One region of the Peribacillus sp. NPDC101480 genome, then DNA from elsewhere that is predicted to be linked to it. Evidence: riboswitches for the same ligand, from Rfam matches in the RefSeq annotation. Region 1 holds a riboswitch; each other region holds the start of a gene.
The links. A riboswitch is a leader RNA that binds a small molecule or an ion and turns the genes downstream of it on or off. The one in region 1 is predicted to bind glycine.

Region 2: it holds a riboswitch for glycine, as region 1 does, so the genes downstream of both, ACQKMF_RS20400 (amino acid permease) here and ACQKMF_RS07630 (amino acid permease) in region 1, are expected to answer to the same signal.
Region 3: it holds a riboswitch for glycine, as region 1 does, so the genes downstream of both, ACQKMF_RS02935 (amidohydrolase) here and ACQKMF_RS07630 (amino acid permease) in region 1, are expected to answer to the same signal.

The regions. Positions count from the first base shown of each region.
Region 1 covers NZ_JBNNSB010000002.1:11,955-23,122, reverse strand. The annotation lists gene ACQKMF_RS07680 (NlpC/P60 family protein) at 1-644, shown strand, start outside; gene ACQKMF_RS07675 (cation transporter) at 1,003-1,119, shown strand; gene ACQKMF_RS07670 ((2Fe-2S) ferredoxin domain-containing protein) at 1,314-1,646, shown strand; partial or broken gene ACQKMF_RS07665 (Lrp/AsnC family transcriptional regulator) at 1,806-1,883, shown strand; gene ACQKMF_RS07660 (ATP-binding protein) at 2,170-3,360, shown strand; gene ACQKMF_RS07655 (acetoacetate--CoA ligase) at 3,434-5,455, shown strand; gene ACQKMF_RS07650 (TetR/AcrR family transcriptional regulator) at 5,669-6,262, shown strand; gene ACQKMF_RS07645 (antibiotic biosynthesis monooxygenase family protein) at 6,373-6,696, shown strand; gene ACQKMF_RS07640 (NADPH-dependent FMN reductase) at 6,766-7,308, shown strand; gene ACQKMF_RS07635 (hypothetical protein) at 8,522-8,767, shown strand; glycine riboswitch at 9,046-9,145, shown strand; glycine riboswitch at 9,149-9,205, shown strand; gene ACQKMF_RS07630 (amino acid permease) at 9,508-10,887, shown strand.
Region 2 covers NZ_JBNNSB010000006.1:239,468-250,635, reverse strand. The annotation lists gene ACQKMF_RS20415 (hypothetical protein) at 1-212, shown strand, start outside; gene ACQKMF_RS20410 (FAD-binding oxidoreductase) at 294-1,643, opposite strand; gene ACQKMF_RS20405 (amino acid permease) at 1,944-3,332, opposite strand; glycine riboswitch at 3,835-3,913, shown strand; gene ACQKMF_RS20400 (amino acid permease) at 4,120-5,463, shown strand; gene ACQKMF_RS20395 (DUF3311 domain-containing protein) at 5,735-5,935, shown strand; gene ACQKMF_RS20390 (sodium:solute symporter family protein) at 5,932-7,410, shown strand; gene ACQKMF_RS20385 (hypothetical protein) at 7,549-7,755, opposite strand; gene argH (argininosuccinate lyase) at 8,033-9,517, opposite strand; gene ACQKMF_RS20375 (ABC transporter permease) at 9,533-11,168, opposite strand, start outside.
Region 3 covers NZ_JBNNSB010000001.1:563,344-574,511, forward strand. The annotation lists gene ACQKMF_RS02915 (YtoQ family protein) at 1-28, opposite strand, end outside; gene ACQKMF_RS02920 (hypothetical protein) at 152-658, shown strand; gene ACQKMF_RS02925 (thioredoxin family protein) at 768-1,079, shown strand; gene ACQKMF_RS02930 (DUF1444 domain-containing protein) at 1,130-1,936, shown strand; glycine riboswitch at 2,077-2,179, shown strand; gene ACQKMF_RS02935 (amidohydrolase) at 2,404-3,591, shown strand; gene ACQKMF_RS02940 (DNA translocase FtsK) at 4,010-6,850, shown strand; gene murC (UDP-N-acetylmuramate--L-alanine ligase) at 7,136-8,440, shown strand; gene ACQKMF_RS02950 (aminopeptidase) at 8,489-9,601, opposite strand; gene ACQKMF_RS02955 (DUF948 domain-containing protein) at 9,830-10,339, shown strand; gene ACQKMF_RS02960 (YtxH domain-containing protein) at 10,388-10,960, shown strand; gene ytxJ (bacillithiol system redox-active protein YtxJ) at 11,088-11,168, shown strand, end outside.

The DNA of each region.
Region 1 (11,168 bases):
CGGGATTGTTACTTTCGAATCCTTTGGTAAGTAATGCTGCATTAGGAGATCGTACGTTAAAAAGTGGAATGACTCATACCGAAGTAAAACAATTACAAGGGGTTTTAAAGAATAAAGGGTACTTCACTAATAAAAACACTACTACATATTTTGGCACAGTCACTAAAAGTTCGGTAGTGAAATTTCAAAAAAAGAAGGGCTTGAAAGCTGACGGTATTGTAGGTCCGAATACATATAAGGCTTTGGGGATTACAAAAAAAACTGCTCAAAAGTCAAACGGTAATTCATCTACTAATCTGGTAAGTAACGCTAAAAAATATTTGGGTGTACCCTATGTATGGGGAGGGAGTACACCAAAAGGTTTTGATTGCAGCGGATTTTTAAAATATGTTTTCGAAAAAAGTACCGATGTGACTTTGCCTAGAACTGTTGCGGAAATGTATAAGAAGGGGAAAAAGGTTTCTTCACCAAAAGTTGGGGATCTTGTTTTTTTTGAAACCTATAAACCTGGCGCCTCTCATGCGGGCATTTATATTGGAGGGAACCAATTCATTCATAGTTCCTCTTCAAAAGGTGTAAGTATTACTTCGATGAATAATAGCTATTGGTCAGAAAGATATTTAGGTGCAAAAACATATAATTGATAGGGTTGACTTTTAACTTTTATAACAATAAGCCCAGTTCTTTTTCAAGGACTGGCTTTTTTTATTAATCTACAAATAGGTTATTATATCGAGAAGTCCTATGAAGATGATAACCACACTTCTTTTCGTTATTATTAAGGAACCTTCTGCCCCAATCCGGAAAGGTTTAACCATGAAACAGATGCTTTAATGTTTTATATGATCTTTAATGAGCATTATTGGTTTTACATAAATACCAATACCGAGAAACAAAGCACTCGAAATCGGAGAGAATCCGCCAACCCATGCAACTAAAATAACTCCTAGTAATAGAAAGTCTCTGAATCGGTGCTTGGCTTTTTTGTCTTGAGGGCATTGCATTAAAGCGATTGAAGGCAGTGTAGAGAAATTGCCTGGAGTTAACACTGTGAAAGAAAACTTGGATTCAGGAACTGTTGAAGTGGAATTTAATCCAGACATGTACAATAACATTTAATATTGAATCACGATTTCGTTTAGAATAACATATACTTTACCGGGGTATGGTTTATTATAACCCTGGTCGTTAATTGTTTCCTAACATCCTATTGAAATGAAATTTGATAAAACTGGCTGCTACAAAGTGTGGGGAGAATTTAAATTTGATGTAAAGTCAAAGAGGTCAAATAAAAAGGAAAAAGGGGATTTCTTATGAACTTAGATGGGGTTAGCAAACATCTATTAATTTGCAACGGGAAAACATGCACGAAAAATGGAGCAGAAGAAGTAACAGAGACCATTAGAGGGGAATTGAAAAACTTAGAACTACAAAAAAAGATTCACACAACAAAAACATTATGCAACGGCCAATGCAAGCATGGGCCGATCACTGTTCTATATCCACAAGGAACCTGGTATAAAGAAATGAATAAAACAAAAAGTAAAGAACTTATTCGTCAATTGAAAGAAAATGAAAATGTTCATTTAGGTTCAGAACTTTATTACCATGATGGGAAAACATACAAGAACCATGAGAGTGAATGAACTGTAACATCTTACTTCTATATCTAAAAAGGTTTCTGTACAGGGAGCTTTTCTGGAAAAAATTGAGATATTCAATAGACTGATCATTTATACCAATCAGCCCATATTTCCATCAATAGCGTTTCTTCTCCCCATTAATACTAATTGAAAATTGGTCTATCAGAAAAAATGGAAGTTTTGGAAAGAGCATTAGCGTCTATGCCAGAAGTATTGGAGTTTCATTGTTTAACAGGTGAGTAGTAGAAAATTCAATATTTTTACCAATCTGAGGGAAAAATACCCGTTCGTAAAAGTACACTTTACGAACGGGTATTTTCCTGGATGGCGGAAGAGGAAACTTTTAATTCCTTCATGTTAATTTCACTAGCTTATTATTCTCTATCTTGTTAAGATTGATATACCTGTCTAAATCTTCGAAAAATATCGAAAGTTCGGTGTAAAAATGAATCTTATGACAAAAGATTTACTGATTAACTTTTTAATTATCCTTTTTCCGATCTTTTTATTGCAAATGAGCTATCTAGTGAAGTACGTATACCGTTTAGATGCATTAAAAGGATCCTTCCTATCGATTTTCCCTATTCTTTCACTTGTTCTATGCATGTTATTTCCCGTTGTTATAGAAAAGGATTTTGTTTGGGATCTTAGATGGATCCCTTTTCTATTAGGCGGTTTATATGGAGGCTACCGGTTAGGAATCATATTGATAGTCATCACTCTTGTTATCCGCTATTTATCAGGGGGTGATAATGGATTTTATATATCATGCATCACTTTTCCACTAATGGGAATTTCCCTGTTTTTTATATCTAAGTACTATCTAAAAATGTCTGTCAGTAAAAAAATCCTTATTGGCATATCATTAATATTCATTGTCCATATTCTTACGCAGTTTATTTCAACAGTCGTATTTGAACTTACTATCGGCATAAGCATATGGAAACAATACTTCACGATCCAAGTCATTGGAATCGTTGTTGTAATCTTACTATGGGAGGTCATCCTCACTAATTTTCAGGTTCTCGAAAAATTAGTGAAAGCGGAAAAATTGCAGATCGTTAGTCATCTGGCTGCAAGCATATCTCATGAAGTCAGAAATCCCCTTACGGTTACCAGGGGATATATTCAAATGTTATGTGAAGACGTGTCTTCCCATACAAAGGTCAAATATGCAAATATTGCACTGAAGGAATTGGATCGGGCCACGGATGTCATTAATGATTATTTGACGTTTGCTGCCATAAGCCCTGAAAACACGGAGCGATTAAGGGTATCAGAAGAAATTCAGCATGTCGTGAACAGCATAAAACCCTTGGCTAGCAATAATGGAACTGAATTGAAATTATCCTTATTCGAAGATGGAGCTTATTATATCATGGGGGAAAGGAAGAAATTCCAGCAGTGCTTGTTCAATATCTTAAAGAATGGGATAGAATCGATGGACCATGCTGGCGAAATATACATAGATTTAATTCATGCTGCCTCCACCATCCAAATTAAGATCCAAGATCAGGGAATTGGAATGACACAGGAACAGATATACCGTTTAGGTGAACCTTACTTCACGACAAAGAATAAAGGGACGGGATTAGGAATGATGGTTTCATATAGCGTTATCAAAAGCATGGAAGGAACGGTGCATGTGTCAAGTGTACACGGGAAAGGGACATGTTTCTCTATTAACCTGCCCATACATAAATACGAGCCTATTTAGTTTAGTGTAAATTGACGGTTTTATACACATAGATTACAATTTAAGTAAACTACCAATATTATGAAATGATTCAATGACGCATTTGATACCTAAGGGAGATGATTGTATGAAATCGCTTACAGATGGACAAATCATTTGGGAACCGACAAAGGAACAAATCGAGCAAACGGTATTGACTCAATATGTGAAATGGTTAAAAGAAAAGAAAGGTTTAACGTTTCATGATTATCATGAATTATGGAAATGGTCGGTAGATGAACTGGAGGAATTTTGGGCTTCAATTTGGGATTATTGTGATGTAAAAGCAGCCAGGAAATATGACAGGGTTTTAGCGGAGCAATCAATGCCAGGTGCGAAATGGTTCGAGGGGGCAAGGCTTAATTATGCTGAAAATGCATTATGGAATGAGCAAGAAGAGAAAACGGCGATTTTTTTCCGTTCCGAACATATCAGGCAGCAGGAAGTCAGCTGGAAAGAGCTGAAAGAAAAAGTAGCTTCTGTCGCCCATTCATTAAGGCAACTTGGTGTGAAATCCGGTGACCGTGTTGTTGCCTATATGCCAAACATACCTGAAGCTGTCATAGCTTTCTTGGCAACAGCAAGCATAGGTGCCATTTGGTCCAGTTGTTCACCTGACTTTGGGGCAAGAAGCGTCATAGATCGTTTCAAACAGATTGAACCGGTTGTATTACTGGCTGTTGATGGATATCAGTACAATGGAAATGTATATGATAAAACATCAGTCGTCTCCCAGCTTAAACAGGAATTGATCACTGTAAAGCATACCGTTCTGGTACCTTACATAGAAAAAAAGAATTTGGAAGTGAATCTGGCAGATACGATTCCTTGGGATGACCTTTTAAAAGAAAAGACAGAATTATCTTTTGAAAATGTTCCGTTCGATCATCCGCTTTGGATTCTCTATTCATCTGGCACAACCGGAATGCCAAAACCAATTGTACAAGGGCATGGCGGTATATTATTGGAGCATTTAAAATCAACAAGAATCCATCAAGGCATGACTTCCGAGGATACTGTATTCTGGTTTACGACGACAGGCTGGATGATGTGGAATCTCCTTATGGGCGGTTTGCTTAATGAAGGGACCATCGTCCTTTATGACGGCAGTCCTTCTTTTCCGAATATGGATGCCCTTTGGGAATTGGCTGAAGATACAGGCATGACTTTCTTTGGAACAAGTGCACCATTCCTTACGAATTCCATGAAGTTAGGAAACAAGCCAATGGGAAAATATGATTTATCGAAATTGAAGGCTCTTTTTTCAACTGGGGCTCCATTGTCTGGCGACGGTTATAAATGGGTGTATGAGAATGTCAAGAAGGATATCTGGCTCAGTTCATCCAGTGGCGGAACCGATGTTTGTGCCGGATTTGTAGGTGGCGTTCCAACATTGCCCGTAAGAATCGGAGAGATACAAGGAAGAGCATTGGGTGTTTGTGCGGAAGCTTTTGATGAGCATGGTCAAACATTGATTAATGAAGTCGGTGAATTGGTAATTACCAAACCGATGCCATCCATGCCGCTATACTTCTGGAATGATCATGACGGGACAAGATACTACGAGAGTTATTTCGATACGTATCCTGGCATATGGAAACATGGTGATTGGATAAAGATTGACGACAAGGGCAGCTGTATCATTTATGGTCGTTCCGACTCGACCATCAACCGTTCTGGTGTACGGATGGGAACTAGTGATATCTACCGGGTCGTCGAAGCGATCGACGAGGTGATGGAAAGCCTTGTCATTGATAGGGAAGTGCTTGGCCGCGGTTCCTCACTGCTGCTGTTCGTTGTCCTTAAACCCGGTAATGGCCTGGATGCAGCATTGACGGCAAAAATCAAGGAACAAATCAGAGGGCATGTGTCCCCTCGCTTTATCCCTGACCAAATCCATGTCGTTGAACAAATTCCGAAAACCTTGAACGGAAAGAAAATGGAAGTCCCGATACGTAAAGTGTTATTAGGTTTCGAGTTTGATAAAGTAGTGAATGCAGACTCCATGGGAAATCCAGAATCGCTACAGTTCTTTAAAGAATTAGCTCTCGAGTTGAATGAGAAAAAAATATTCTAGCAATCAGGCGGAGCAAAATGCTCCGTCTATTATTAGTTTTCCTGAATGGGTATGGTGTTAATTCTCCAATAAGTTTCTATCATTTGGATTGGCCTACCGTCTTAAAAAGAATATGTATTGCTGGAAATATTTCCTTGACAATTTTAAAACAGCTGAATAGAATAAAATATATAGTCAGTAAGTACTGACAGTCTATTCAGGGGAAGTGAGAGCATGAGCAGCAGTAATAAGCTAAGTACCGATGATAAGCTGCTGTTGGCGGCAATCGATCTAATCGCAGAGAAGGGATACAATGCTGTTACTACTCAGGAAATTGCTGGTGCCGCAGGTTTGAGTGAAAAAACACTGTTTCGTCGGTTTGGAAGCAAGCTAAATCTTCTAGAAAAAGCATTTGATCGATATCATTATGCCGAAGAGATGACAATACTTTTTAATGAAGAGCAAATCGTGTGGGACTTACATTCAGACTTACAACTGATCAGTCGAACATATCATGAAATCATGAATCGTAACCGTAAAATGATTATGATAAGTATCAAGGAGGAAGGCAATTTACCTGGGTTTCGAGAAAAAACACAAAAGCATCCTCGACAGTTACTGAAAATTTTGACAAACTATTTTAACACGATGTATGAGAAAGGAAAGCTTATTCACACTGAACCAGAGCTTCAGGCACTGTCGTTCATGATGATGAATTTTGGAGCCTTTATGAACAACCTGGATGCCGATGAAAACTATCCAACCGTATCCCTGGAGGCATTTATAACTGAGAGTGTGCAAATATTTACTAGGGCTTTAACTCCCTAGTTTTTTATTAAAAATAATGACAGTCAGCACTGACACCTTTTAATGATAAAAGAAGATGCCAATTATTAATGAATTGAAAAAAATATGTTAAATGACAGGAGATTATGAATATGAAATCAAGTAATACAATAGTATGGATTAATGTATTTACAGCTAAACCAGGCAAACTAGATGAATTGGTTGCTATCCAAGCTGAAGAACTACTCAATTTTAAGAAGGGATCACAAGGTGTTCCTGGTTGGATCAGCAGTCGTTGGCATCGTTCTGTAGAAAATAATAAGGCAATTATGGTAACTACCTTTGAGAGTATTGATTTTCATAAAAATTGGTTAGAAAAAAGTGAATTTAGAGAACATCTTAACAAAATAAACCATCTCATTGAAGATACAGAAGGTGGGTACTACACGTTAGTGGAAGAGATAAAAAATATGTAATCAAACAAATTATGAGGTTTTTATTCTTAACCAATTTATTTGCCAGTCATTAACGAGGAGGAGAAAACATTGGAAAAATTAAATATCGGAATTATCTTAGGAAGCACACGTATAGGACGCGTAAGTCCACAAGTAGGAAGTTGGGTAAAAGAAATAGCTGATGAACGAAAAGACGCAAATTATGAAATCGTCGATATCGTAGATTTTAACTTGCCATTTGTTGGAGAAGGCACTGGTAAAGAACCAGGATTATTAGCTTGGTCAGAAAAACTTTCTGGCTTGGATGGTTTTGTGTTTATCGTACAAGAATACAATCACAGTATTACAGGGGCCCTAAAAAACGCACTTGATTCCGCACGTGATGAATGGAACAACAAAGCTGCGGGCATCGTGAGCTATGGTTCAACTGGCGGAGCCCGTGCAGCTGAACATTTGCGTGGCATCTTAGGGGAATTACTAGTTGCGGACGTTCGGGTAAATCCAACATTATCGCTATTTACAGACTTTGAAAACTTCAAGACGTTTAAACCAGCTGATTTACACCTTGGGAATGTAAATGCAATGTTAGATCAAACGATTGCATGGAGCGGTGCCTTAAAAAAATTAAGATAAGCTTGATAGTTTACTAACCGCCTTTAAAGTAGCTTTCCTTGCCATGCCACTATACTCTTACATGGATTATGCACAGTTAAAAAGCAAAACGGCCTTCTAAAATTCAGCCTAGTTTAAAAGATTTAGTATAGCGGAATATTTAATATGTTTATTGAAAATGGTGACAAACCATTGGTTAGTTCTATAAGACCTATTGTAGAGTTGACACAAACTGTGCGATTATATGGGCACATAAAACGCCCGAAGGGGCAAAAAGTAAATGTTTCTTTAATTTTCTTTCGCATCTTTCTATTACTTTGCGAATAAAAAGTCCTTAACGAGTCTTTTTAAAGAAATGTATGGAGCTACACCATGCTTAGAATATATTGATTCGTTAAAAAGTATTATATAGAAGAAACAGAAACATTGATCAATTCACCAGAAATTTTAAACTATATTGGAAACCGTACTAACCAAACATGATCAATCGTAGAAACGGATACAGCAATGTTGAAACAAATGAAGTTATTGCTACAAGTTCACCTTACTTTAAATCAGATGTGTCTTGAATGTACATTTTTTTTTACCTGAATTGAATATCAATAAATGACCGCGAATGAAGAAAATTATTTTTCAAAAGCTTTATGGTTTTCTGAAGCATTGTTTACAGGTATACAGCGCATCTATTTAAGTACTTGGGACTTTCTCTTTATATGCCTTATAATACATCTGTTAAACCAAAGGAATTAGAACGAGTATATTTAAATTATATGATTTACTAAAAAAAATTGTTTAAGACATTCTTTATTCCTATTTAACGATTAATGGAATTCATTTTTTATATTAGAAAAGTGATTATATAATAAAGTCATTGTTGCTATGAGCTCCAATGACTTTTTCTATTTTAAAGCAAAACTTCTTTCGAATGGTATATTTACTTGCTAAGTTGAGTATTCACCTCCCTTTTTTGATGTGAATATTTGTTAGTGAAATATCTTACTATCTATAAAAGAAATATACAAAAATAATAAGTATATATAGATTTGATCATACTGTATGAATATGTTTTAAAAGAAGCTGGTAAAATGAATCGGGAATGGTTTCGTTAACACGTCAAGCATTGTGAAAATGGATACGTGATGATATATATAAACCCTATTGACCCAGATTATGTTATTCTATTTTTGTTTACATCAGTCCGTCAGAAAAACTGTAAAGGGGGTATAAGGTTAAAATGGTTAAGGAAAAGAAACTCAAGCTAAAGAAGCCAAAGAAGTGGTGGGGATGGGTTCTAGCATTTGTCATCATAGCTAATACAGTTGGTGGTGGGGACAAAGAGGAAGTTGCTAAAGAAGAGCAGGCTTCTGAAAATACTGTTGAACTTAGGGAGGAAGCTCCTAGACAATCTTTACTGCTGCAAGGAATTTCACGAGTCTCGAATTTTCTCTTTTTCCATACATCAATTATGTTAAAACTATAGATATTATTTCCTCTCCCGGCTTTGAATTTTGCCGTATTGTCAATCGAAAAATGCCGATATTTTTGCATATACATAAGCGTGTTTGGGATTTCTAACAACATAGAAAAGCTGCTAATAAGCTTGATTTTTCATAGCTAATAACCTCTAAAATATCCTGATCATAAAGTTCAAATTTGTCCATTTTTAGATTTCAGAAAATATAGTTTTTTCAGATAATCATTGAAATATCCATTAAAAACCGATAATATACAACTATTAAAACAACTTTATATCAGCGGATGATGATTGTGGGAGAGTCTAAACAATGTTTAGCACCGAAGGAGCAAATCCTATAAAAGCAGGAACTAATCTCTCAGGTAAAAGGACTACAATTGGACGCGTCTCTGAAGAGAGCCATAGGCCACCGAAGGAGTTAAACTCTCAGGTAAAAGGACAGAGGAAGGTAGGAAAATACCTATCTTTCCTCTGCCCTTTTTTGTACTTGGGAAGATAAAAAGAGAGGAGTGTTAATTGAGATCTGTAGATAAATGATCTATCCTTTGATTTGTACAATTAATGCTATATTTTCAAAAATGGTTGGTAGCTTTAGTTTAAAAATCTATATCCAGTACCCATCAAAGAAAACGCTTACATCAGTGAGACAGTCTCCAGTACGCTATTAATTCACACTCATTGAAAGGCTGACCCTTTAAAAGGGGAAAATTCCAAGTAGCCTAAAAAAGTAGAAGGTGGGAAATCGTATGCAGGAACAAAAGTTGGATAGAGGGCTAAAAAACAGGCACGTACAACTCATAGCTATTGGAGGGGCAATCGGAACGGGATTATTTCTTGGGGCAGGAAAATCTATTCATTTAGCCGGGCCATCAATTCTATTTGCTTACATGATTACAGGCATCATTTGCTTCTTAATCATGCGCGCACTTGGAGAACTGCTCTTATCTAATTTGAACTATCATTCCTTTGTTGACTTTGTAAGAGACTATTTAGGTAATATGGCTGCATTTGTAACCGGCTGGACCTACTGGTTTTGCTGGATTTCAATCGCAATGGCCGACTTAACGGCAGTTGGTCTTTATACTCAGTATTGGTTTCCTTCCGTACCGCAATGGATGCCAGGATTAATTGCACTAGTCATTCTGCTATTTATGAATCTTGCAACCGTAAAACTTTTTGGCGAAATGGAATTCTGGTTCGCATTAATTAAGGTCATCGCTATCCTAGCACTAATTGTTATCGGTATTTTCATGATTATTAAAGGCTTTTCCACTGATTCAGGCGCAGCAAGTTTCACGAATCTATGGAGACACGAAGGGATGTTCCCAAATGGAATAAATGGTTTTGTCCTCTCATTCCAGATGGTAGTGTTTGCGTTTGTGGGCATTGAACTTGTAGGACTTACAGCAGGTGAAACAGAAAATCCAGAAAAAGTTATCCCCAAAGCGATCAATAATATTCCTATTCGGATTATAATTTTCTACATTGGCGCACTTATTGTCATTATGAGTGTTTATCCGTGGAACGCAATCATCCCAACGGAAAGCCCATTCGTCCAAGTATTTGTGGCTGTAGGTATCGCTGGTGCAGCTGGTATCGTTAATTTTGTCGTCCTAACATCGGCTGCTTCGGCATGTAACAGCGCAATCTTCAGTACAAGCCGGATGGTATATTCACTTGCCAAAGATAAAAATGCACCTGTACCGTTTGCAAAACTTAATGACCGAAAAGTACCTTCCAATGCATTGTTCTTTTCAACTGTTGTCATTTTAATTTCCGTTGTTTTGAACTATTTAATGCCTGAAGGTGTATTTACCTTGATTACAAGTATTTCTACAGTATGTTTCATCTTTATTTGGGGAATTACAGTCATCAGTCATTTGAAATACCGTAAAACAAGGCCAGATCTAGTGAAAAAGAACAAATTTAAATTACCACTTTATCCAATTTCCAATTACTTGATCCTTGCTTTCCTAGCGTTCGTCCTTGTGGTTCTTGCACTTGCGGACGACACTCGTGTTGCCTTATTCGTTACACCTGTATGGTTCATTATGCTGATTGCGATTTATAAGATGGGCAAAACGAAGGTGGATCAGGCGAATCAGAGAGAGATAGCGGGGAATTAAGAGTCAAGAAATCCTTTGATTCTATTTGCGGTGTTTGTCCAGATAGTTGCCGCTCCATATTTTCCAACTCGGTGAGTAAAAAATCTGTCCGTTTTAAAAAAACAAAGATATCTGGTTGATCTTATGATAATTCGAAATAAATATTTTAGAATAGTATTGTTAGCGCTTTCAAAAATGCTTGACATAATTATGCTCAACAATTATTCTAAATGTACTAAATTGAATAAGCGGATGACAGTTGTGGGAGAGTGCAAAGCGACAAGCCACCGAAGGAGCAAGTT
Region 2 (11,168 bases), on a different contig from region 1:
TGCCTCAACAACAAATTGATATCAATCAATTAAACCAAGCAAAGGCAAACGTTACCCTAACACAAACCTTACTTTCACAAGCAATTGAAAAATCTTCCTCTGATCCAACTTTGGCACAAGAAGCCATTAAACAAGCAGCTCAAGAAATCGCACAAGCCCAGTCTTCCGTAAATCAGGTTTACAGTGCAGTTCAAGCTCAGCAAGCAGAATGATAAAATGAAAATAAAAGAGGCCTATCCCAATTGAGGAATAGGCCTTTTAATAACGAATGTTTTTGGTTCATCCAAGCTTTTTCAGACCCACTTCTTAAAAGGCGGTATACTTTGAGGGAATTTAAACGTATTGCATGGATCATATCTCGTTTTAACTTCCCGAAGCCGCTTGAAATTTTCTCCATAGTACGCAGTTGGCCAATCTTCGATGAGGATATCCGGCCAATTCACGTAGTCACCTGTAGTATATGGTGACAATGCGCATTTAAGTTCTTTGATCCACTGGATGTTTTGCCGCTCTTCTTCTGGATTCGTCCATGTAGCCAGATACTCCTGGGCGATGATGGCATCCCGATAATAAAAAGCCGTTTCATTTGGGGACACACGGCCAACTGCCCCTCCTAGGGATTGGTGCCAAATGGCTGCATTTTCATTTGGAGCGTTTTCCAGAAAATGCTTCATCGTCAAGATTGCTTGCCGTTGAAAAGGTTTTTCAATGAAGGACCCCGACCGCTTGCGATGGGCCGGTCGATTTCCACTTGGATCATTAAAGAATTGCACAGCATCAATGTACGGGACTTCCTTTATCATGGTATTTGTTGGAAAACCCGCTCTCGTCAAAGGCTTTAGAAGCTGCTGCAACCTATATGATGGCCCAACAAATTCACCTTGAGCGATAATTTGGTTTACTTCCTTTGACTTGAATTCGATTTCTGAAGTTAAACACTCTTCAACTTGAGGGGCCCAATCCTGCCAGGCTTCAAACACCGCTTCAAAATCTTCCCATCCCCATGTGACGGAGAAAATCGATACCCTTGATACGGGGTGTACCCGAAAGGTAAGAGAAGTGACTATGCCAAAGTTTCCCCCTCCACCCCCGCAGCATGCCCAAAATAAATCACTATTAATTTTCCTATTTGCTTTAATAAGTTTGGCGCCCCTCTTTCCGCACGCCCTTACCATTTCTATTTCAAGCAAATTGTCACAAGTAAGTCCAAAGCGTCTCGATAACATGCCTATTCCACCGCCGAGCGTAAGGCCTACAAGACCAACACCGCTTTCGGTTCCAGCCGGAAGCGTCGTGCCATACTTCCATAGCGTATTATATACTTGACCTAAATCAGCTCCGGCTTCGATTTTTGCAATCATTTTTTCACGGTTGACCTTGATATTGTACATTTCACTTATATCAATGATTAGACCGCCATTCACTAATGAAAAATTTTCATAACTATGCCTGCCGCTCCTAACCCGGAAAGGTGTATGATTTTCCCGGGCCCACTTCAATGAATTCAATACATCATTGGAATTCTGACAAAACACAATGACCTTTGGAAATTTAGAAAAACTTAAGTTATTATTTATCCTGGCCTGCTCATACTCAGCATCATTAGGTGTAACGACCCGCCCGGTAAGCTTTGTTCTTTCCAAAATATACCCCCTCCCTCGGGTAAAGATGATGTTACATCCTATGAAAAAGTCTGTCAGGAAGACACATTCCATAAGCGTCCCACTGCTGGCATCCCTTGTTACGGGGACTAATTAGCTTTACTCGTGAGATTCGCTGATTTACTCGTGAGTTTCGCCATTTTACTCGTGAATTCCACCACTTTACTCGTAAGTTTTGCCGTTTTACTCGTGAATTTCGCCATTTTACTCCTGAATTCCAACAATCACCAAAGACAAAAAAGCCCTTCTCGAATTAAGAGAAGGGCTTTCCGATAGAGTTTCTTATCCAGAAATTTCATCATCGGATTTAACATCCAATGGTGTTCGTTTATCCATTTTCAGCATGTAATAACTTGCTACGACCAAGGCTAGGAAAACGATCCCGACAACCAAGGAAATCCGGGTACTAGGATTGATCCACATACCGACCAACACCATCAGTAAGAAGGCAATTGTCGCATAGTTACTGTAAGGGGCCAAAGGCATCTTGAACGGATGTTTCTCCATTTCAGCGGCATTTACCTTTCTGAATTTAAGCTCACTGATAAGTAAGACAAACCATGGAATCATCCCGGGTAATACACTCGCACTGTACACATAAAGGAATAATTGCGGCGGTGCAAGGTAATTCAGGATAACCCCGATGCCCAATCCTAATAGTACAGCGATCGTACAATATGCCGGCACTCCATTTTTAGATACTTTAGCAAAGACTTTTGGAGCTTGGCCATTCAATGCAAGTGTGTAAAGCATACGCCCTGCACTGAAAATCCCACTGTTGCATCCAGACATTGCCGCTGTGATTACGACAAAGTTGATGATTCCTGCTGCTGCTGTGATACCTATTTTAGCAAAGGTTGAAACGAATGGGCTTCCTAAGTCATCCAGTTGATCCCAAGGGAAGACTGTCACGATGACAAATATGGCACCAATATAGAAAATTAATATACGCCATATGATTGATTGGATAGCTTTTGTTACGGTCTTCCTTGGATCTTTCGCTTCTCCGGCTGTGATGCCGATAAGCTCAACGCCTTGATAGGATGCCACGACAAGGGAAAGCGCAAAGAAGAATCCTGTCCAGCCTCCCGTAAAGAAGCCGCCATTTTCCCATAGATTCGATAATCCAATCGCATCCCCGCCATTCCCTATTCCAAAGAAGATAAGGCCTAGGCCGGCAACGATCATCAATATGATCGTTATGATTTTTATAAGTGCAAACCAGAATTCAAATTCCCCGAAGGATTTAACTGAAATGAGGTTGGCCGCCCCCAAGATGATCATGGCGACCACACCTGGTATCCAAGCCGGTAAATCCGGGAACCAATATTGCATATACAACCCAACCGCGATGATTTCGGACATTCCGACGATTACCCATTGAAACCAATTGCTCCAAGCAGTCATATAACCTGCCAAAGGATGTATATAGCTGCTCGCAAAGGTTGCAAAAGAACCTGTAGTCGGTTCTAAATAGAGCATCTCACCCATGGAACGCATGATGAAAAATATAAAAATACCTGCGATGGCATAAGCAAGCATTACAGAGGGCCCGGTCCATTTGATCGTGCTCGCCGATCCCATGAATAACCCGACACCGATGGTTCCGCCCAAAGCTATCATTTGAATGTGACGTGCTTCCAGCCCTCTCTTTAATTCCTTGTTCGACATGTTTAACTCCCCCAGATGCAATATCGGTAATGCTTTTCCATCCTTAACACGAACGACTCTCTATTAATTATTGCGGTTAGAAATGCTTTATCGAAAAAAATATCAATAACACTTCAATTATGTTTTCTTATCTTATAATAGTAAATATTCTGTAAAAATACAATTGTATTTTTGAAATAAACAGTTACCAAATATATCTTGGCAATTTCCCTTATCTAAAAATATCATTTCAAAAAAATGATGTTCAATATTTCATAATAGTGATCATCCAAAAAACAAATTTTTCAAGTACCTTAATAAAAATTAAGACCACTATAAAACTACAGCTATTGCCGTTTTCACTTCAAAAAAAACTTGTTGACCTTCCGAAAAATAGATGATAGAATTCCAATATTATTTTATAAGCATAATGAATGATTCAGCAGTGGTAGATTATCACTGACAACATTTATTCACAACCGCATACAAGCAAGCGATGAATGCTATGGATGACACTATAGCAGGAGCAGCTTCTGGAGAGACTGTACAAGTTGCAGCGCCGAAGGATTCACAATCTCAGGCAAAAGGACAGAAGAGTAACGAATGATAAAATTGTTATTCTGAACCCTTTAAGAGATTGGTATTATCCAATCTCTTTTTTTATTGTCCATTTTGTGGTTGGACTAAAAACAACAGCTTTAAAACCAATGGGAAAGGCAAGCTGGACGAAAAAATCAGTCCCTCTCTCCAAGACCATTCAGATAAATTCATTCACTACCAAGACTATAAAAAGACGGGGGAGTAAGAATTGGCAAAACAAGAATTAAAAAGAGATTTAAAAAATAGACATGTACAACTGATCGCAATAGGAGGAACCATTGGCACCGGATTATTTTTAGGTTCCGGAAAAGCCATACAATTAGCAGGACCTTCCATTTTATTTTCCTATCTGATAATAGGGATTGCCTTGTTTTTTGTGATGAGGGCACTAGGGGAATTGCTCTTATCCAATGCAGGGTATACATCATTCACTGAATTTGCAACCGAATATGTCGGTCCATGGGCCGGCTTCGTGACAGGGTGGACATATTGGTTCTGTTGGATCATGACCGCAATGGCCGATATCATAGCTGTCGGCGTCTATATGCAATATTGGTTCGATATCCCTCAATGGATTCCGGCTCTAATATGCCTAGTCATTCTGTTAGGATTGAACCTTTTGACCGTTAAGTTATTTGGTGAATTGGAATTCTGGTTTGCCATCATTAAAGTAATCACGATCATCGCCTTGATCGTCGTGGGGATCATCCTTTTGATCATCGGCTTCAATACCAATAGCGGAACGGTTTCCCTAACGAACCTATGGAATCATGGGGGCATGTTCCCTAATGGCATTTCTGGATTCCTATTATCTTTACAGCTGGTCGTCTTCTCATTTGTCGGTGTCGAATTGGTCGGGGTTTCCGCAGCAGAAACGGCAAACCCGAGAAAGAACATTCCATCTGCCATCAATAAAATCCCTGTCCGGATTTTACTTTTCTATGTTGGTGCACTATTCGTCATTCTCTGCGTCAACCCATGGACACAACTGGATGCCACGAGCAGCCCATTTGTAGAGGTCTTTGCGTTAATCGGCATTCCTGTCGCTGCAGGGATCATCAACTTCGTCGTTTTGACATCCGCTGCTTCTGCATGCAACAGCGGTTTATTTTCAACGAGCCGAATACTTTATACGTTAAGCAGGAATGGCGAAGCCCCTGCTAAACTGGAAAAATTAAATAAACAGGCTGTTCCGAGCAATGCCTTATTAACATCCACAATCGTTGTATCAATAGGGGCTTTATTAAGCAAACTGATACCTGAACAGGCATTTACCGTCGTGACGACCATCAGTGCCATCTGTTTCATATGGGTATGGAGCATTATCTTGATTTCCCATATCAAATATTCGAAAACAAGGCCTGACCTAAGAGCGAAATCGACTTTCAAGGCTCCTTTTACACCCTTTGTCAATTACGCCATATTAGGATTATTCCTGTTCATCCTTATTGTTATGCTATTCGCTGAAGCTACACGACTATCACTGCTCTTGACCCCAATCTGGTTCATACTTTTGGTAATACTATATAATTCTCGGAAAAAATATAGCTAAAGGAAATAAAGCCTTGAACTCACTATGAATTCAAGGCTTTATCTGTTTTATGAACATATCATTGTTCGGCTGTCTGCGCACAGTTGCTCAAATATATCAGGCAACTGCATTAAATTTTATATCAAAATAGTGTAAGCTAATATATATTATCGGAACTTTTCCGTCATGTATGAATTTTTCATCCCGGTTTGGTTCACCCATCCATCAGTGGCATTGAAGAATAAACCCCATTGGTGGGCGTTTCACTTTATTAAAACGGAGGGGTTTGTTTATGAAGATTATATATATTCTTACTCTAGTTCCTTTTATAGGCATACTAGGATTTCTGCCTTTTGTTAATAAAATAGAACCATATGTATTAGGGATGCCTTTCAATATGTTCTGGATGGCTATGTGGGTGGTCCTTACCTCTGCCATACTGGGCATCATGTATAAGCTGGATCCCAGGAATCGGGAAGGTGACCAGGAATGAATATTGCTCTCTTAATCATTTTAGCATTTTTACTTCTATCGATATTTTTAGGCATACGCTCTTCAAAAGGAAAAGATATGGACTTGGAACAATGGACGGTTGGCGGACGCGGTTTTGGTGCGATATTCGTCTTTCTGCTGATGGCTGGGGAAATCTATACGACCTTCTCCTTTCTTGGCGGCAGCGGCTGGGCTTATGGCAAGGGCGCACCCGCTCTATACGTTCTAATTTACATTACTTTATCTTACGTATTATCCTATTGGCTCCTACCGGAAATATGGAGATATGCCAAGGAAAATAAACTGATGTCTCAATCCGATTTCTTTGTAAGCAAATATAAGAGTCCCGGTTTAGGAATTTTGGCTGCGCTTGTCGGTGTGGTGTCGATGATTCCAGTGATCGTCGTGCAGCTGAAAGGATTGGGGATCATTGTCTCAGAAGCATCTTATGGTGCCATCTCTATGTCTGAGGCAGTTTGGATGGGGGCGATCAGCCTTACCATTTATGTGATGATCTCCGGTATACACGGTTCAGTTTGGACAGCGGTCATTAAAGATATAATGATGGTCGCCATAATAGGATTTTTGGGGATTTATCTGCCGATTCATTACTTTGGCGGATTTCAGCCGATGTTTGAAGCGATTGATGCGGCCAAGCCTGGTTTTCTTAAGTTCCCAGATCAGGGACTTAGCGTATCATGGTTCATCTCCACGGTAATATTACTCGTATTCGGTTTCTATATGTGGCCACAAGTTTTCAGCGCTGTTTATTCAGCACGCAGCGGCAAGGTATTTCGAAAAAATGCAATCATCAGCCCTTTATATACACTCATGCTGTTATTCGTCTTTTTTGTTGGGTTTACAGCAATATTGAAAGTGCCCGGACTCGTTGGGGCAGATGCAGACCTGTCATTGCTGCGCCTTTCGATCGAGACCTTTGATCCATGGTTTATAGGCATAATCGGCGGAGCTGGATTATTGACTGCATTGGTGCCGGGATCCATGCTTTTGATGAGCGTCGCTACACTGCTCGCGAAAAACGTCTATAAGGAATTTGCACCTGCAGTATCCGATCGCCATGTTGTACGATTGGCAAAGTTCCTTGTTCCAGTCATCGCCCTTATAGCCGTCTACTTCACCTTAAACGGCGGCGAAACGATGTCAGCATTAATTCTTATGGGATACAGTCTAATCACACAGCTTTTCCCGTCCCTGCTCTTTAGTCTGAAAAGGAATAATCCGATCAATAAATTTGGCGCAATCTCCGGCATCATTTCAGGATTGGCCATCGTAATTTGCATTACACTCAGTCATTCGACAATAGGGACCTTGTTTCCATCCTTGCCGCAAGCAGCGAAAGATTTGAATGTGGGAATCATCGCATTGGCAGTCAATTTCATTGTGATGATCGCAGTAAGTCTGGCTTTCAGAAAGCAAGCGATTCAGTTGGAACCTAAATCCGTTAACGAAATATGAAGAAACTTTGAAACCGGTTATTTTGGATAAATAAACATCGGAAGGCTCAGTCAAAAGACTGAGCCTTCCTTATTATCGGCATCCAAGCAAAGTGTCCTTTTTCTCAATATTGTTTATAGGAAACCTCATTTTAGACTATTAATCTTTTCTGTTTATAAACAAATCCCCTATTTTAACTAATAAATACAACGAAAAAATAATCATCAAGGTTCTGGATACTACCAGACCATCAATAGCTAAATCATATCCACCTCTTAATAAAACTTCCGGATTCAAACAAAAAGTAATCGATATTACGAAAGCTATTAAAATCAGGAAAACACCGAACTGAGATCTATTTGACATTAACATTCCGCCTTATATTATATATTTTCCAAATAATAGCATTATTTTTTAGAAATAATCTACATTCATTATCACTAGGGATATCTCAGTTGCAATAAAAATCCAAAATAAATAGCCACCCTGATAGAATGACTATATATCTTAAAATATGAAGCTTTCTCAGTAAAATTCATCGAATTGCTTCCGAGCCAACAAAAAATACTCTCTTCAGAAGGTTCATGCTTTTACTCGTGAGTTTCATGCGCGTCAAGACTCATTTCCCTTTAACAACATACCTTTAGTAATCCACTAAAGCCTTCCTGCCATCATTCAATGCTTTGACCATTTCCTTGTATTCCTGCAAATCATGTTCCTGTTTTTGTTTTCTATTTACAATCATTCTCGTAACCTCTTTTGGGGAGGGCCCGCCTTGAATGCTTCTGATTTCCACAAAATATTCGGGAGAGATTATTTTTTTCCATTCATCTTCTGCTATGTTCACTGAAACGAATTCATTGATGATCTTGTTGATTTCTTTTGTGTCCCAATCATATAGCTCTTTCCCTTCACTAATTGACCGTTTTGCAATATGACTGGCTATGGAGTGGGCTTTTCTAAAGGATATGTCGTAATCTCTTGATAGGGTATCCGCTAATTCAGTAACCGTTATACTGGATTTTGCGGCCATTTTCTTTGTGTGTTCTTCATTTACTTTCAAGGTTGACATGACGGCATACATTAGTTTCATGACACGTCCTGCATTCGAAAAAGCCCGATATAAATGCGGCTGTAAATCATCTTCCGTATCGACGATATCACCAAATGGTGTATTGTGGATCATATTCATTGCAGCATGTGCATCACCATACGCACTGCTTGCAATCGAACGGGAATGTTCAATGGAGACTGGATTTCTTTTTTGCGGCATGATGCTGCTCACTTGAACATAAGGGTCCGCCACATGAAAGGTTCCAAACTCCCTTGTCACATGCTGCAGGAAGTCTTGAATCCATCTTCCTGTATTGACCATGCACGTCATGATGGCAGTTGCGGTTTCCAATAAATAATCCGCCCCGCCAATCGAGTCATAGGAATTCTCAATCACCGAATCAAATCCAAGCAGTTCAGCCGTACGGTTCCGGCTGATCGGAAAACCGGTGGTCGTTAACGCGGCCGCGCCCAAAGGGGATTGGTTAACCGTTTCATAGGCTGCCCATAACCGGCCAATATCCCTTTGAAGCACATCATATATTGCCAAAAAGTAATGTCCTATCGTAGTCGGCTGAGCCGGTTGGGTATGCGTGTAACCAGTTATATAGGTTTCTGTATGTTTTTCAGCCTGCACCAAGAATGCTTCACTCAATTGGTTTGCATAGCCAATCAATTGGAGTAGATGACCTCTTAAAACAAGCCGGTACATGGCGACTCCCATATCATTACGACTGCGGCCGATATGAATCTTCCCTGCAAGTTCATGACCGATTTCCTCACCGATCTTTGCCTCCATCATGAAAAATAAGTCTTCGAACTGGGGCTGATAGGTCAACTGCGCTAGATCTGTTTGAGCCACTTTCCGAATCCCATCAAGCATGGTCTTCGCCTCTTCTTCTTTAATGATCTTTTGTTCCGAAAGCATGATGACATGTGCCCGATGAATATCGAACATTGCATGAAATAAGTAATCTCTTTGATCATTAAAAACAGGCATCAGAAGCTCTCTAGCATATGTTTTTCCGGGAAAGGCACTACCTTCATTTTTGATAAATTCTTCAAGCCTGCTCATCTTTTAACCTCCGATTTATAAAGCTCTTTCCGCTTTGATTCCAAAAAACTTGTTCGAAATAAAGAGAACGATTACAATCAGCGTGATTTGAATCATCCCATAGGCAGCTGCCTGCCCCATATTGAACATCCGAAGCTGATTCATGATTTCAATGGATATGGGCCTGTTAGAAATTGTGTACAACAGGACCGACGTCGGGAATTCCCCCACAGATTCGATAAATGCCAATAATGTCCCTGATAAAACACCAGGCATAATAATAGGAAATATGACTTTTCTGAAGGTATAAAACCACTTTGCCCCCAAGTTTCTGGCTGCTTCTTCAATCGAGTCATCCAGCTGCTCCAGAACGGCGTTAGTCGAACGGACAACGAGCGGAATATGCCTGATGAAATAGGCAAGCGGCAAAATCCAAAATGTTCCTACCAAAATTTGACCAAAGGAAAAAACGCTAGGTTCATTGAATGCGAATATCAAGTTCATCCCTATGACCGTTGCAGGCAACGCCCAAGGAATCATGACTAGAATATCGACAAAGCTTTTCCCGACGAATTTCCGTTTGACAAGTACATAGGACGCTATGACCCCAAACACCAGATTTGCCAACGTAGCAATAACCGCCATCAGTAAACTATTTCGTAACGGTTTGAAGATATTAGGGTCTTCAAACAAAAGCCGGTAATTTTCCATATTAAATACTGTTGGATATGTTTGAAATGTCCAGGTTCCATCCGGCACAAGTGAAAGCAATAGAATCGTAAAGTGCGGTAATAGCAGAATGATTACGCCGATGATACCCGTTAAGACCATCACCCATTTCACAAACGGGTTTCTCACTTCACTCCTGTGTGCGCCAATTCCTTTCGAAGCCATGCGATAATCCTTCCTATTTTGATACCAACGCATGAATAATAGAAATGAAATCGAAACGATGGATAGAATGACGGATTGAGTAGCGGCAATTTCCATATCACCATTGATTTTTGAAAAATAAATTTGCAGGCTCAACACCCTATATCCGCCAGCTAATAAAAACGGGGCACTGAAAGAAGCCATCGATATCATGAAAACAAGTAGAGAAGCGGCTACGATGGCAGGTGTCAATAATGGAAATGTCACCTTCCAAAAAACCTTGATTTTATTTGCGCCTAAGTTATAAGCCGCTTCTTCAAGGGAAGGATCTATTTTGTTGATTGCAGCGGATACGGTCATATAAAAATAAACATACATCGTATAGGCATGTACGATAAGGATTCCCGATACCCCGCCAATCTTGAATGGAACCTTCTCGAGACCAAACAGGTCCTTGATGGCATTTGGAATCAATCCCGATTCTCCATATAAAAACATAAAGGCCATGACCCCTACCAATGATGGAAGGACAATAGGCAAAATCGCTGCTGAAGAAAAGAAGCTTCTGCCGGGAAAATCGTAACGGTTAAAAATGAATGCGAGCGGAATGCCAATCAAGGCACTGACCAATACACTCAATAAGGATATATAAACAGAATTCCATAGAGCCTCTAAGTTCGTTTTCGATTCCTGTACGAAGAAGTCCTGATAATTTCCAAGGGATATCGTTCCGTCTTTTTGCAGACTTTCTATAAAGGTCCTCAACGATGGGTAGAGTACATAAGCTACTAGCACCAAT
Region 3 (11,168 bases), on a different contig from region 1:
CCCCAGCAAGATACACGATTAACTTCATTGTTTTCCTCCTCGATAATAAAATTGCTTTCATTGTACCATGTTTTTTAGAAAATGGATGAATTCCGTAAATAAGGATAATATTATCCATATGGTAGTAAAAGAGACGGCTGGAGGAATGACGATGGCTTTATCGAATAAGAATTTTCTTGTTTTCCTGTTGATAAGCAGTTTGATCGTGGGCTGCTCAGGTATCGAAAGACAAACCGAAAAGGCAATGAAGGCTGCTGAAGTGGCTTTTCGTGACGATGAAAAACAGCCCAATCAAGAGGCAGGCCTAATTCAGGTCTATCTGCCAAACGATTTTAAAGTTGTGGAAGAACATGATAATAATTTGATTTTACAAAAAGGTGATAAGATTTATATATTATTTGTCAATCCGAATGAAAAAGAAGACAGCTCCGTGTTATATTTGGCCATAAAGGAACAAGAGGATCAATTTGAAGTACTGCATTCTTTTCAAACCGATGATAAATTCGGCTTTATTTCGATTAAAGAGATACCGAAAGAAAAGTATGAGCTTGCAGTGGGGATCGGCGGAGTGAAGCTGACAACCGAAACGGATAAAGACCAATTAAAAACCGATGCAAAACAAATGATGGAAATCGTTTCATCCGTGCCCCAGAAATAAGAGGACCAGTGACTTTCAACCGATCCGTATTAATGGTTGATTCCTGGAGACTCTGGTATGATGGGATTATAAAAAATAAGGTGTCATTTAGAGCAGGAGGAATATACAAATGGAAAAATTACAAACAGTAGAGCAATATGATGCATTTAAAAATGAAGGCAAACATATCTTTCTTTTTTCAGCAACATGGTGTGGAGATTGCCGTGTAATCGAACCGATAATGCCGGAGATTGAAACGAAATTTCCTGACTTTACATTCATTTATGTGGACCGTGATGAATTCATCGATGTGTGTGCGGCTAATGATGTATTCGGTATACCAAGTTTCATTGCGTATGATAATGGCAAGGAGCTAGGCAGATTTGTGAGCAAGGATCGCAAAACGCAAGAACAAATTGAGGAATTCATTCAATCACTATAATCAATTTCCCCTTCTCGCTGGGGATTTTTCAATGAAGAGGAGGGTCAGTCATGAAAATGGACAGCACGAAGCTGAAAAATATCTTGAAGGAGCGTTTAAAAGATGAGAATCGCTCATTCAAATTCGATAGCAAGCAAGATACGTTACGGGTGGAAAATGTGAAGACCGGGAAGGGGATCACCATCGAGTTGCCTCCTGTGCTTGCTAACTATGAAAACGTACAGGAAAAGGCCATCGATGAAATTACCTATTACGTGGAAGAGGCCCTGAATGTGATGGGGGAAGAACACAGTATGGAAGGCAAGGAGAAATTCATTTTCCCAGTCATCCGCTCGACCTCCTTTCCAATGGAATCCGAAGAAGGAAATCCGTTTTTATTCGATGAGCATACGGCTGAAACCCGGGTTTTTTATGCCCTTGATTTAGGGAAAACCTACCGTCTTATAGATGAAAAGATGATTCAACGGGAAAATTGGCAGGGTGACAGGATCCGTGAAATTGCCCTATTCAATGCCCGTTCCCTCACCACTGAAATGAAGTCGGATATCGTTGCAGGTAATGCATTTTATTTTTTGAACACGAATGATGGATATGATGCCAGCAGGATTTTAAATGAATCATGGCTTCGGGAAATGAAGGACAAGATCGAGGGAACCATGGCTGTGGCCATTCCCCATCAGGATGTCATCATCATTGCCGATGTGAAGAATGATACGGGCTATGATATTCTTGCGCAAATGGCGATGAGCTTCTTTGCCAGCGGTCATGTTCCGATAACGGCTCTATCATTCCTTTATGAAGAAAATGAGTTGGAGCCCATCTTCATTATGGGTAAAAACAAAAAGCCTGAACAATAATGAATCACAAAAGGATCGTGTCAGCATCTGGCAGCGGTCCTTTTAAAGTTTAATAGAGTTTATAACTCAGAGTTGATATTTATTTTTTAATCGGCGATAATATAATTGGAATATTTTGAGAATATAAAAAGAACAAGCGGATGAACGTTGTGGGAGAGTGCAAGCATTGAGCCACCGAAGGAGCAAGTTCCAAAAAGATCCCTTGGAGCAAATCTCTCAGGTAAATGGAACCGCAGCTGGACGCAGCTCTGGAGAGTGCGCAGGAAGCAGTGTGCCACCAAAGGGGAAATCTCCATGACCAAAAATGGAGCTAAACTCTCAGGTGAAAAGGACAGAGAAGGGGAGCGGTAAGTTTACGCAATCCTTCACTGCCCTTTTTTAATTGGCACTTTGTATCGGAAGGCATGCACCGAACATGGAACTACTAATATGCTCAACTTGAAATAAGGGGGAGAATAAACGTGAACGTGAAAAGCAAATTAATGAACATGCTGGAAGCCCGTAAAGGGGAAATGGTTCAAATCCGCCGTCATTTACACGAGAACCCGGAACTATCCTTCAAAGAAGAAAAAACGGCACAATATATCATTGATTTTTATAAGGGTAAGGATGTGTCGATTCAAACGAATGTAGGAAATGGATTAGGGATCATCGTAACGATCGAAGGCGGAAAACCTGGGAAAACGATAGGTCTCCGTGCGGATTTCGATGCGTTGCCGATTACAGAAGAAGCGGATGTCCCGTTCCGTTCAAAAAATGAAGGTGTCATGCATGCCTGCGGACATGATGGGCATACCGCTTATTTATTGGTTCTGGCAGACTGCATCAATGAGCTTAAAGATTCCCTATCCGGTACGATTAAAATAATCCATCAACATGCAGAAGAAACACCCCCAGGTGGAGCAAAGAGCATTATGGAATCAGGGTTTTTGGATGAACTTGATGCCGTTTTTGGAATCCACTTATTTCCGTCCCATCCTGCAGGGGTTGTCGGGTATCACGGCGGCTATTCGATGGCTGGACGGACCTATTTCAAGCTGGCGATTAAGGGTGTAGGCGGCCATGGTTCGTCCCCGCATATGGCCAATGATGCCATTGTGGCAGGCGCCCATTTCGTGACAGCCGTACAAACCGTGATCAGCCGCCGCTTGAACCCTTTTGATATGGGCGTGGTCACAGTCGGCTCCTTCGATGGAAAAGGAAGCTTTAATGTCATTAAAGATCGTATAGAAATTGAAGGGGATGTCCGTTATATGACAGCAGAGACCCAACAGCTGATCGATAGGGAAATCCACCGCATCGTTAAAGGGATAGAAACGGAATTTGATGTTCAGTGCGAACTAACATATGTGCCTGATTATCCTCCGTTATATAATGACCCTGAATTGACTGGATTCGTGAAAAATAGTCTGGAAAGCATGAAAGACCAAGATATTAAAAAGGTTATGGAATTTCCGGTTTTCTCTGGTTCAGAGGATTTTTCGTATTATGCAGAAAAGATTCCTGGCTGCTTCTTTTACATTGGCTGTAAACCAAAAGGGGTGGAGAAGGCATATTTCAATCACCATCCCAAATTCGACATTGATGAAGATGCCCTTTTGATCGCATCCAAATCAGTGGCCCAAGTTGTATGCGATTTTTATGAATGGGAATAGTTCCATTGGTATATTTGTTTGCAAAAAAGTGCAGAAACCCACAAAACACCGTTCGGTATTAACGAACGGTGTTTTATGGGTTTCAGGATGCCACCGGAGGTTTCGTGAAGGATGCTTCAATGAATTGACCAGTCTGCTTCTTGCGCCGCATGAAAACTTAATCTCTTTGTAAACGCGATTTAACAGCGGTGTTTTATTTAAATAGTAGACTAAGGGCTAATGTTATTTCACGAAGTGCAGGTTTAAACTCATACCAGAAGGGGTTTAATAGGGTAGGAGTTCTGCGAAATACGTTAAGTTAGTAAGAGTGCGATAAAAAAATAGATACTAATCCCAATTTAGCTTAAATTTTCTCGATATTTTTAAAATAACTGGTAGAATTAGTTACATAACTACAGATGTAGAAAGAGTGATAGTTTTGAAATGGCTAAATAAGATGAAAAAATGGTTCCAAGCAGAGGAAATTATTGAAATTGAAGAGATTATTATAGATGAACCGCTTGATGAAGAGACATTAAGGAAAATGGATTTTTCAAAGCTTGCGAAGTCAAAGGAAGAAGAAATAAAGGTTTACAATCAAAAAGTGGAAAAAATGTCGCAGACGCCAGACCCTGATACGAAAATCCTGTTTCAATATCCAAAAGGGCAGTTCAAGTTTCCGCTCATTCCAGATCGTGAACAGAGCAAAAGAAAGCCTAGGGAAAGAAACAGGGAAGATCATGAACCCAAAAAGGGAAGCGCGGCCAAAGAAACAAGAAGGCCTGTGAGGGATCCTGAACCAAAACGGAGAAACTTCGAACGGGAGGAAGTCTCAAAAATAGTCCCTTCAAATACTCCATTCCGTCCGACGGAAATCCCTTCACCCATTTATGGGTTCCGTCGTCCGGAAAAAAAAACAGTCGTTTCTGAAGAAATTGTCGAATATGAATTAGAAAGCAAAATGCCCGTCCTAAAAAAGGAAGAACCCGATATCGGGATTCCAGCATCGATTCCTGAAATCCCAAAAGAAGTGTCACATGAGGAATTGACGACAGAACCATCCGTTCTTATACCGGAACAAGCGGAAGAAAAACTGGAAGATTCAGAGATACCCGCTTTCTTTCGCAGGAATTCCATTGAGATACTGCCAGAACAAGCAGTAATCGAGCCCAACATAATTGAGCCTGCGGTGGAAAAAGAGGCTATTGAACAGGACGAAGTAGAATTTGGACGCGAAGTCGCTGTATCCATCATGGAACAGACGGACGACACACCGCCTGAAGCGATATCGGTTCCTGGGGAGATTGCTGTACAATCAAATCAACCATCCGTTAGTCAAGGGACAATGCCTGAAGACCCATCTGAGGCAATACCTGAAGTGCAGCTCAAACGTCCGAAAAAACATATCCCATTTAATGTGATGATGCTTAAGCAAGATCGGAAAAAAAATGACTTCATGAATAAAATGATGCCGGAAAAAAAAAGCCTTAATTCGGAAAGGGCAGTAGTATCACCTGATAAGCGGCCAATGGATGATTCTGCCCAAACAGAGGCAGGACAAGCGAAACCAACCGCCATTCCTGAACGGAAACAGGAGGAAGGCAGAGTTATTCCGAAAGAGCAGACTCCGGCCATATCACTTTCCTTTTCGGACGCTAAGGTTGGTTCCGAAACCGTCGCTGCTGTGCCTGAAAATACAGTCGAATCCAACATCGGTTCCAACCCTAAGCCGCTCTTGGAACAGGAATCCCCGATTTCTGGACACGGGTATCAAGAAGCAGTATATACAGAGGAAGCGGCAGAAGGCAGTAAGGGCGAAATCCCGGCAGTGTTTGGCTCCGTCGAAGCGGATGAAAATGAAAATCCATACTATGTGTTTCCTAATATCGAATTGCTGACACCTCCCACTTATGCTGTGCATGATGATGTGTGGCTCGAGGAACAGACTTTATTACTTGATGAGACATTGAAAAATTTCAATGTCCGTGCAAAGGTCGTCAATGTCACTCAAGGACCGGCAGTAACCCGTTTCGAGGTGCATCCGGAACCGGGAGTGAAGGTGAATAAAGTGACGAACCTGATGGATGACATCAAACTAAGCCTTGCTGCTCAAGATATGCGGATGGAAGCGCCTATTCCGGGTAAACATACAATTGGCATAGAGATTCCGAACAGGAAAAGCAAACCGGTATTTTTGCGGGAGGTTTTGGAAAGTACTGAGTTTCAAGAGCATGAATCACCGCTTGCTGTGGCCTTAGGGCTCGATATATCCGGTCAGCCAATCATCACCGATTTGAGAAAGATGCCGCATGGATTGATAGCCGGGCAAACGGGGTCGGGGAAAAGTGTCTGTATCAACACCATGCTGGTAAGCTTGCTTTATAAAGCGACACCGCAGGAGTTGAAATTGCTGTTGATCGATCCGAAAATGGTTGAGCTCGCCCCATATAACCGGATCCCGCATTTGGTCAGTCCAGTCATAACCGATGTAAAAGCCGCTACGGCTGCGTTGAAGTGGGCTGTAGAGGAGATGGAACGGCGTTATGAATTGTTTGTACATGCCGGTGTCCGTGATATCACCCGCTTTAATGACCAAGCGGAAAAAGCCGGTCAATATTCAAGCAAGCTGCCTTATATCCTGGTGATCATCGATGAGCTTGCAGATCTAATGATGATGTCCCCGGCTGATGTAGAGGAAGCGATTTGCCGGATTGCCCAAAAGGCCCGTGCCTGCGGCATCCATTTGATTGTAGCCACTCAAAGACCTTCAGTCGATGTCATAACTGGATTGATCAAGGCAAATATCCCGACAAGGATCGCTTTTTCGGTTTCTTCACAGGTCGACTCCCGTACGATCATCGATAGCGGCGGTGCAGAAAAATTATTGGGAAGAGGAGATATGTTATTCGCTGAAAACGGCTCTTCAAAAACGGTGCGCCTGCAAGGGACTTTTGTTAGTGATGAAGAAATCGACCAGGTCGTTAACCATGTTAAACTGGAGCAGCAGCCAAAATACCTGTTCGAGCAGGAAGACTTGCTGAACAGGGCCCAAGTCACGGAAGAAGCGGATGAACTGTTTTTCGAGGCCTGTGAATTTGTCGTGAGCCAGCAGGCTGCATCTGCTTCTAGTGTCCAAAGGCGCTTCCGTGTCGGTTATAACCGTGCATCGCGCCTAATAGAAATGATGGAGCAACATGGAGTAGTTTCCGAATCCAGGGGTTCAAGGCCCAGGGATGTATTGATTACGGAAGAAGAACTGGAATTTTTACATGTTAATTAAGAGAACCTAATAAAAGGAAATTGTATATAATGTGAAGGGGTGAAAACCCTTTTTTATCACTTTAATTAAGGGAAAAGCCAATGATTTGATAAATTGGCATCTGCCTGACATGGATGAATGAATAAAAAAGTGATATAATAGTTTTTTGTTGATGAATGATTGAAAATATAAGCTTGAAAAACCTATGAAGAAATTGCGTTACTAACAAGTCTCGTAATGAAAAAACAAATAAAAGATGACGTCATATACTGTCATACAGGTAGACGATTGGTGGAGGTTCGCTTTATGACTGCTTACCATTTTGTGGGAATTAAAGGGTCGGGTATGAGTGCTCTTGCACAAATACTGCATGATATGAATATTGAAGTGCAGGGTTCCGATTACGAAAAAGAATTTTTTACACAATTGGCATTAGAAAAAGCCGGGATTAAAATCCTTCCTTTCAACGAGGAAAATATTCAACCTGGAATGACCATCATTGCAGGAAATGCGTTTCCGGATAGTCATCCGGAAATCGTGAAGGCAAAAGAACTTGATTTGCCGATCATCCGTTATCACCGTTTCCTAGGTGATTTCATGAAAAACTTCATCAGCGTGGCGGTTACGGGAGCGCATGGTAAAACATCGACGACCGGCTTACTTGCCCATGTGATGGGGGGCGCTAAACCGACATCCTTCTTGATTGGGGATGGAACGGGTAAAGGAATCGTGAATTCTGATTACTTCGTATTCGAAGCATGTGAATATCGCCGTCATTTCCTTTCCTATTATCCGGATTATGCAATCATGACGAATATCGATTTTGATCATCCTGATTATTATGCCAATGTCGAAGACGTGTTCGAGGCTTTCCAAACGATGGCCCTTCAAGTCAACAAAGGCATCATTGCGTGCGGGGATGATGAACATTTACCACATATTCAGGCGAAAGTACCGGTTATTTTTTACGGATTTGCAGAAGGAAATGATTTTCAAGCAAAAAATGTTTCCGTCACTCCGGATGGCACGACTTTTGATGTGCATGTAAGGAACAATTACTATGATACATTCACTATTCCTACTTTTGGAAAGCATAATGTGTTGAATGCACTTGGTGTCATTGCACTTTGTAAATATGAAAACTTGGATACGGAAGCTGTGAAAGCCCAATTGCGGACTTTTGGCGGAGTTAAACGCCGGTTCTCAGAAAAGGAAATCGGAAGTCAGATCATCATTGATGATTATGCACATCATCCGACCGAGATCTCTGCAACTGTCGACTCGGCGCGTCAGAAATATCCAGAGCGTGAAGTTGTTGCGGTATTCCAGCCGCATACTTTCTCGAGAACTCAGGCTTTCCTTGATGAATTCGCCGACAGCTTGAATTTGGCCGACAAAGTATACTTATGTGAAATTTTTGGATCTGCTCGTGAACATCAAGGGAAGTTATCGATTGAAGACCTTCAAGATAAGATTCCCGGAGCCGAGCTGATTACGGAGAACACAACATCAATATTGCAAAATCATGAAAACAGTGTCGTGTTATTCATGGGTGCGGGGGACATTCAAAAGTTCCAAGCAGCCTATGAGCATTCACTGCAGGTAAAATAAAAAAACGATCGTCCCGTTAGAGCGGGTCGGTCGTTTTTTTATTTTACTTTATTTTAAATTTTCTGGATTTAAATTTTCCAGTTCCGGTAAAACGAAGCGTCCGTCCTTACGTATCAAGACGTCATCAAAATGTATTTCCCCTCCGCCATATTCAGGCCGCTGGATATTGACCAGGTCCCAGTGAATGTCTGAATGGTTTCCGTTAAAGGCATCATCATAGCATTGTCCGGGAGTGAAATGAAAACTTCCATCAATTTTTTCATCAAAGAGGATATCTTGCATCGGGTGTAGAATATAAGGATTTACACCAATTGCAAATTCACCGACATATCGTGCGCCTTCATCAGTATCAAAAATTTTGTTGATGCGTTCCGTATCATTCGCAACCGCTTCAACGATTTTTCCATCCTTGAATGTTAACTTCACGTTTTCAAAAGTAAAACCCTGATAAGGGGACGGAGTATTATACGAAATAACTCCATTGATGGAATCTTTAACCGGAGCCGTATATACTTCACCGTCAGGAATGTTCAGCTCACCCGCACATTTGATGGCTTTAATGTCTTTGATGGAGAAAGTTAGGTCCGTACCGGGCCCAGTTAAGCGGACCTTATCCGTTTTATCCATCAATTCAACAAGGTTGTCCATCGCTGCGCTCATTTTGCCATAGTCGAGGTTGCAGACTTCGAAATAAAAGTCTTCGAATGCTTCTGTGCTCATTTTGGCTAATTGGGCCATGGAATTTGTCGGGTAGCGAAGCACGACCCATTTTGTTTTTGGCACGCGGATATTTCTATGTACTTTACCGACTGTCTGTCCATGAATCGCCATCTTCTCTGAAGGGACATCGGAATGTTCATTGATATTATCCCCGGCACGAAGCCCGATATAGGCATCCATCTGGTTCATTACGTTTGCTTCAAACTCACCCATCATCTTGTACTGTTCTTCTTTGGCACCCATCAGCAAGGCACGATCCACTTGGTGATCCTTTAAAAGGACGAATGGGTAACCACCTGCTGCATAGGCTTCATTCACAAGTGCGTTAACAAGCTCACGCTGCAAACCAAAGTTTTCAATCAAGATTTTTTCACCTTTTTGAAGCTTCACGGAATAATTGATTAAGTTTTTGGCCAATGTTTCAATTCTGGGATCTTTCATAAAAAATACCTCCATTGTTTAAATTCGACTTATCTTTTCTATCATACCCGATTTCCTGCCATAAGTGTGACCCATGAACTTACGGAGGAACTGGATGCAGACAACAATATTTCCATATTAGGGTTTGATAGGGTATATTGAAAAAATAAATACGTTTATAATATTAGGGAAGGGGTAATTAATATCTAACAGCTATTAAATAAGTCGATTTTTTTCGGAGGTGTTCCAATGGAGATTATTTTATACGTAAGTGCTGCTGTTGCAGCGATAGCTTTTTTGGTACTCGTTATTTTCCTAACAAAGGTACTGACATCACTTCAAACTACCCTGGACAGTGTGGCCCGGACGCTGACAGGACTAGAGAGCCAAATGCAGGGCATAACGCTCGAAACTACTCAGTTATTACATAAAACGAATACGTTGGCTGAAGATTTGCAGCACAAGTCAGAAAACCTGAACACGGTGGTGGATGCGGTGAAGGATGTAGGCACATCCATCTCCAGCTTCAATTCTTCCATCCAAAAGGTTTCCCATAAAGTGCAGGCTGAGATTGATAATAATCAAGACCGAATCTCACAAATTGTACAATGGAGTAATGTTGCCATGGAGATCAGAGACAAGTGGAAGGCCAGAAGCAAACAGGCTGCCCCGACTCCAACCGAAAGGGCGGAGTTAGAAAGGGAAGCGCTTGAAACAGATAACCTGCCTAAAAAAAGGTTTTTACGTTCTAGATCCTAAAATCTAGTTAAATAAAAAATGAACTGAAAATTGAAAGGGGAATGTATTATGACTCAAAAAGAATTTGCGGCAAAGGACTATCAGAAATCTTATGAGGACGAACGCGACTCGATCAATTCGAAGGACTTTATGATTGGCGCCTTGATCGGCGGGATGATCGGAGCGGCTACAGCATTGTTCATGGCTCCGAAAACAGGCAAGGAATTAAGGAATGACTTCAATGAACAAGCTAGAAACATTTCCGAGAAAACAGAAAGATTAAGACAAACGGCAATGGAAAAAGGTACAGTCCTTGCTGATACTGCAAAAGAAAAAACAAGCTCCGTCACGGAAATCGTTTCCAATAAATCTTCGAATATCGTCAACAAAGTGAAGAGCCTGAAAACAGGAAAAGAAAACGGCGACGCTGCTGATGATACAACGAATTCAAGCAATAAGGATATTGATGTAACCGGAACTACCGATGCTCCTATCGTATCCGTCGAAACGAACTTTGCTAACGGCAATGATTCGGAAAATAATTCAGCAGATCCTACAAGCGGAAACAAGAATGCGGCAAAATTAAAACTTGATGAAGCGAAAAAGGCATTTGATGAAACGGAGAGTAAACTAAAGAATTAAACTCCCTGGCTTCTTTAATGGGAATGAAGAGTCATTAAGGGACGAAGAATAAGGCGGTGAAGTGCTTCGATGGCTTCATCGCCTTTTTGATGGTAAAATTTATATGACAAGGAAAGGAGACTGCTATATGGTCATGAGCAAAATCGAAACAGAAGAACAATTCAATGAGCTTCTAAAAGAGGATACATTCCTGCTTTTCAAGCATAGC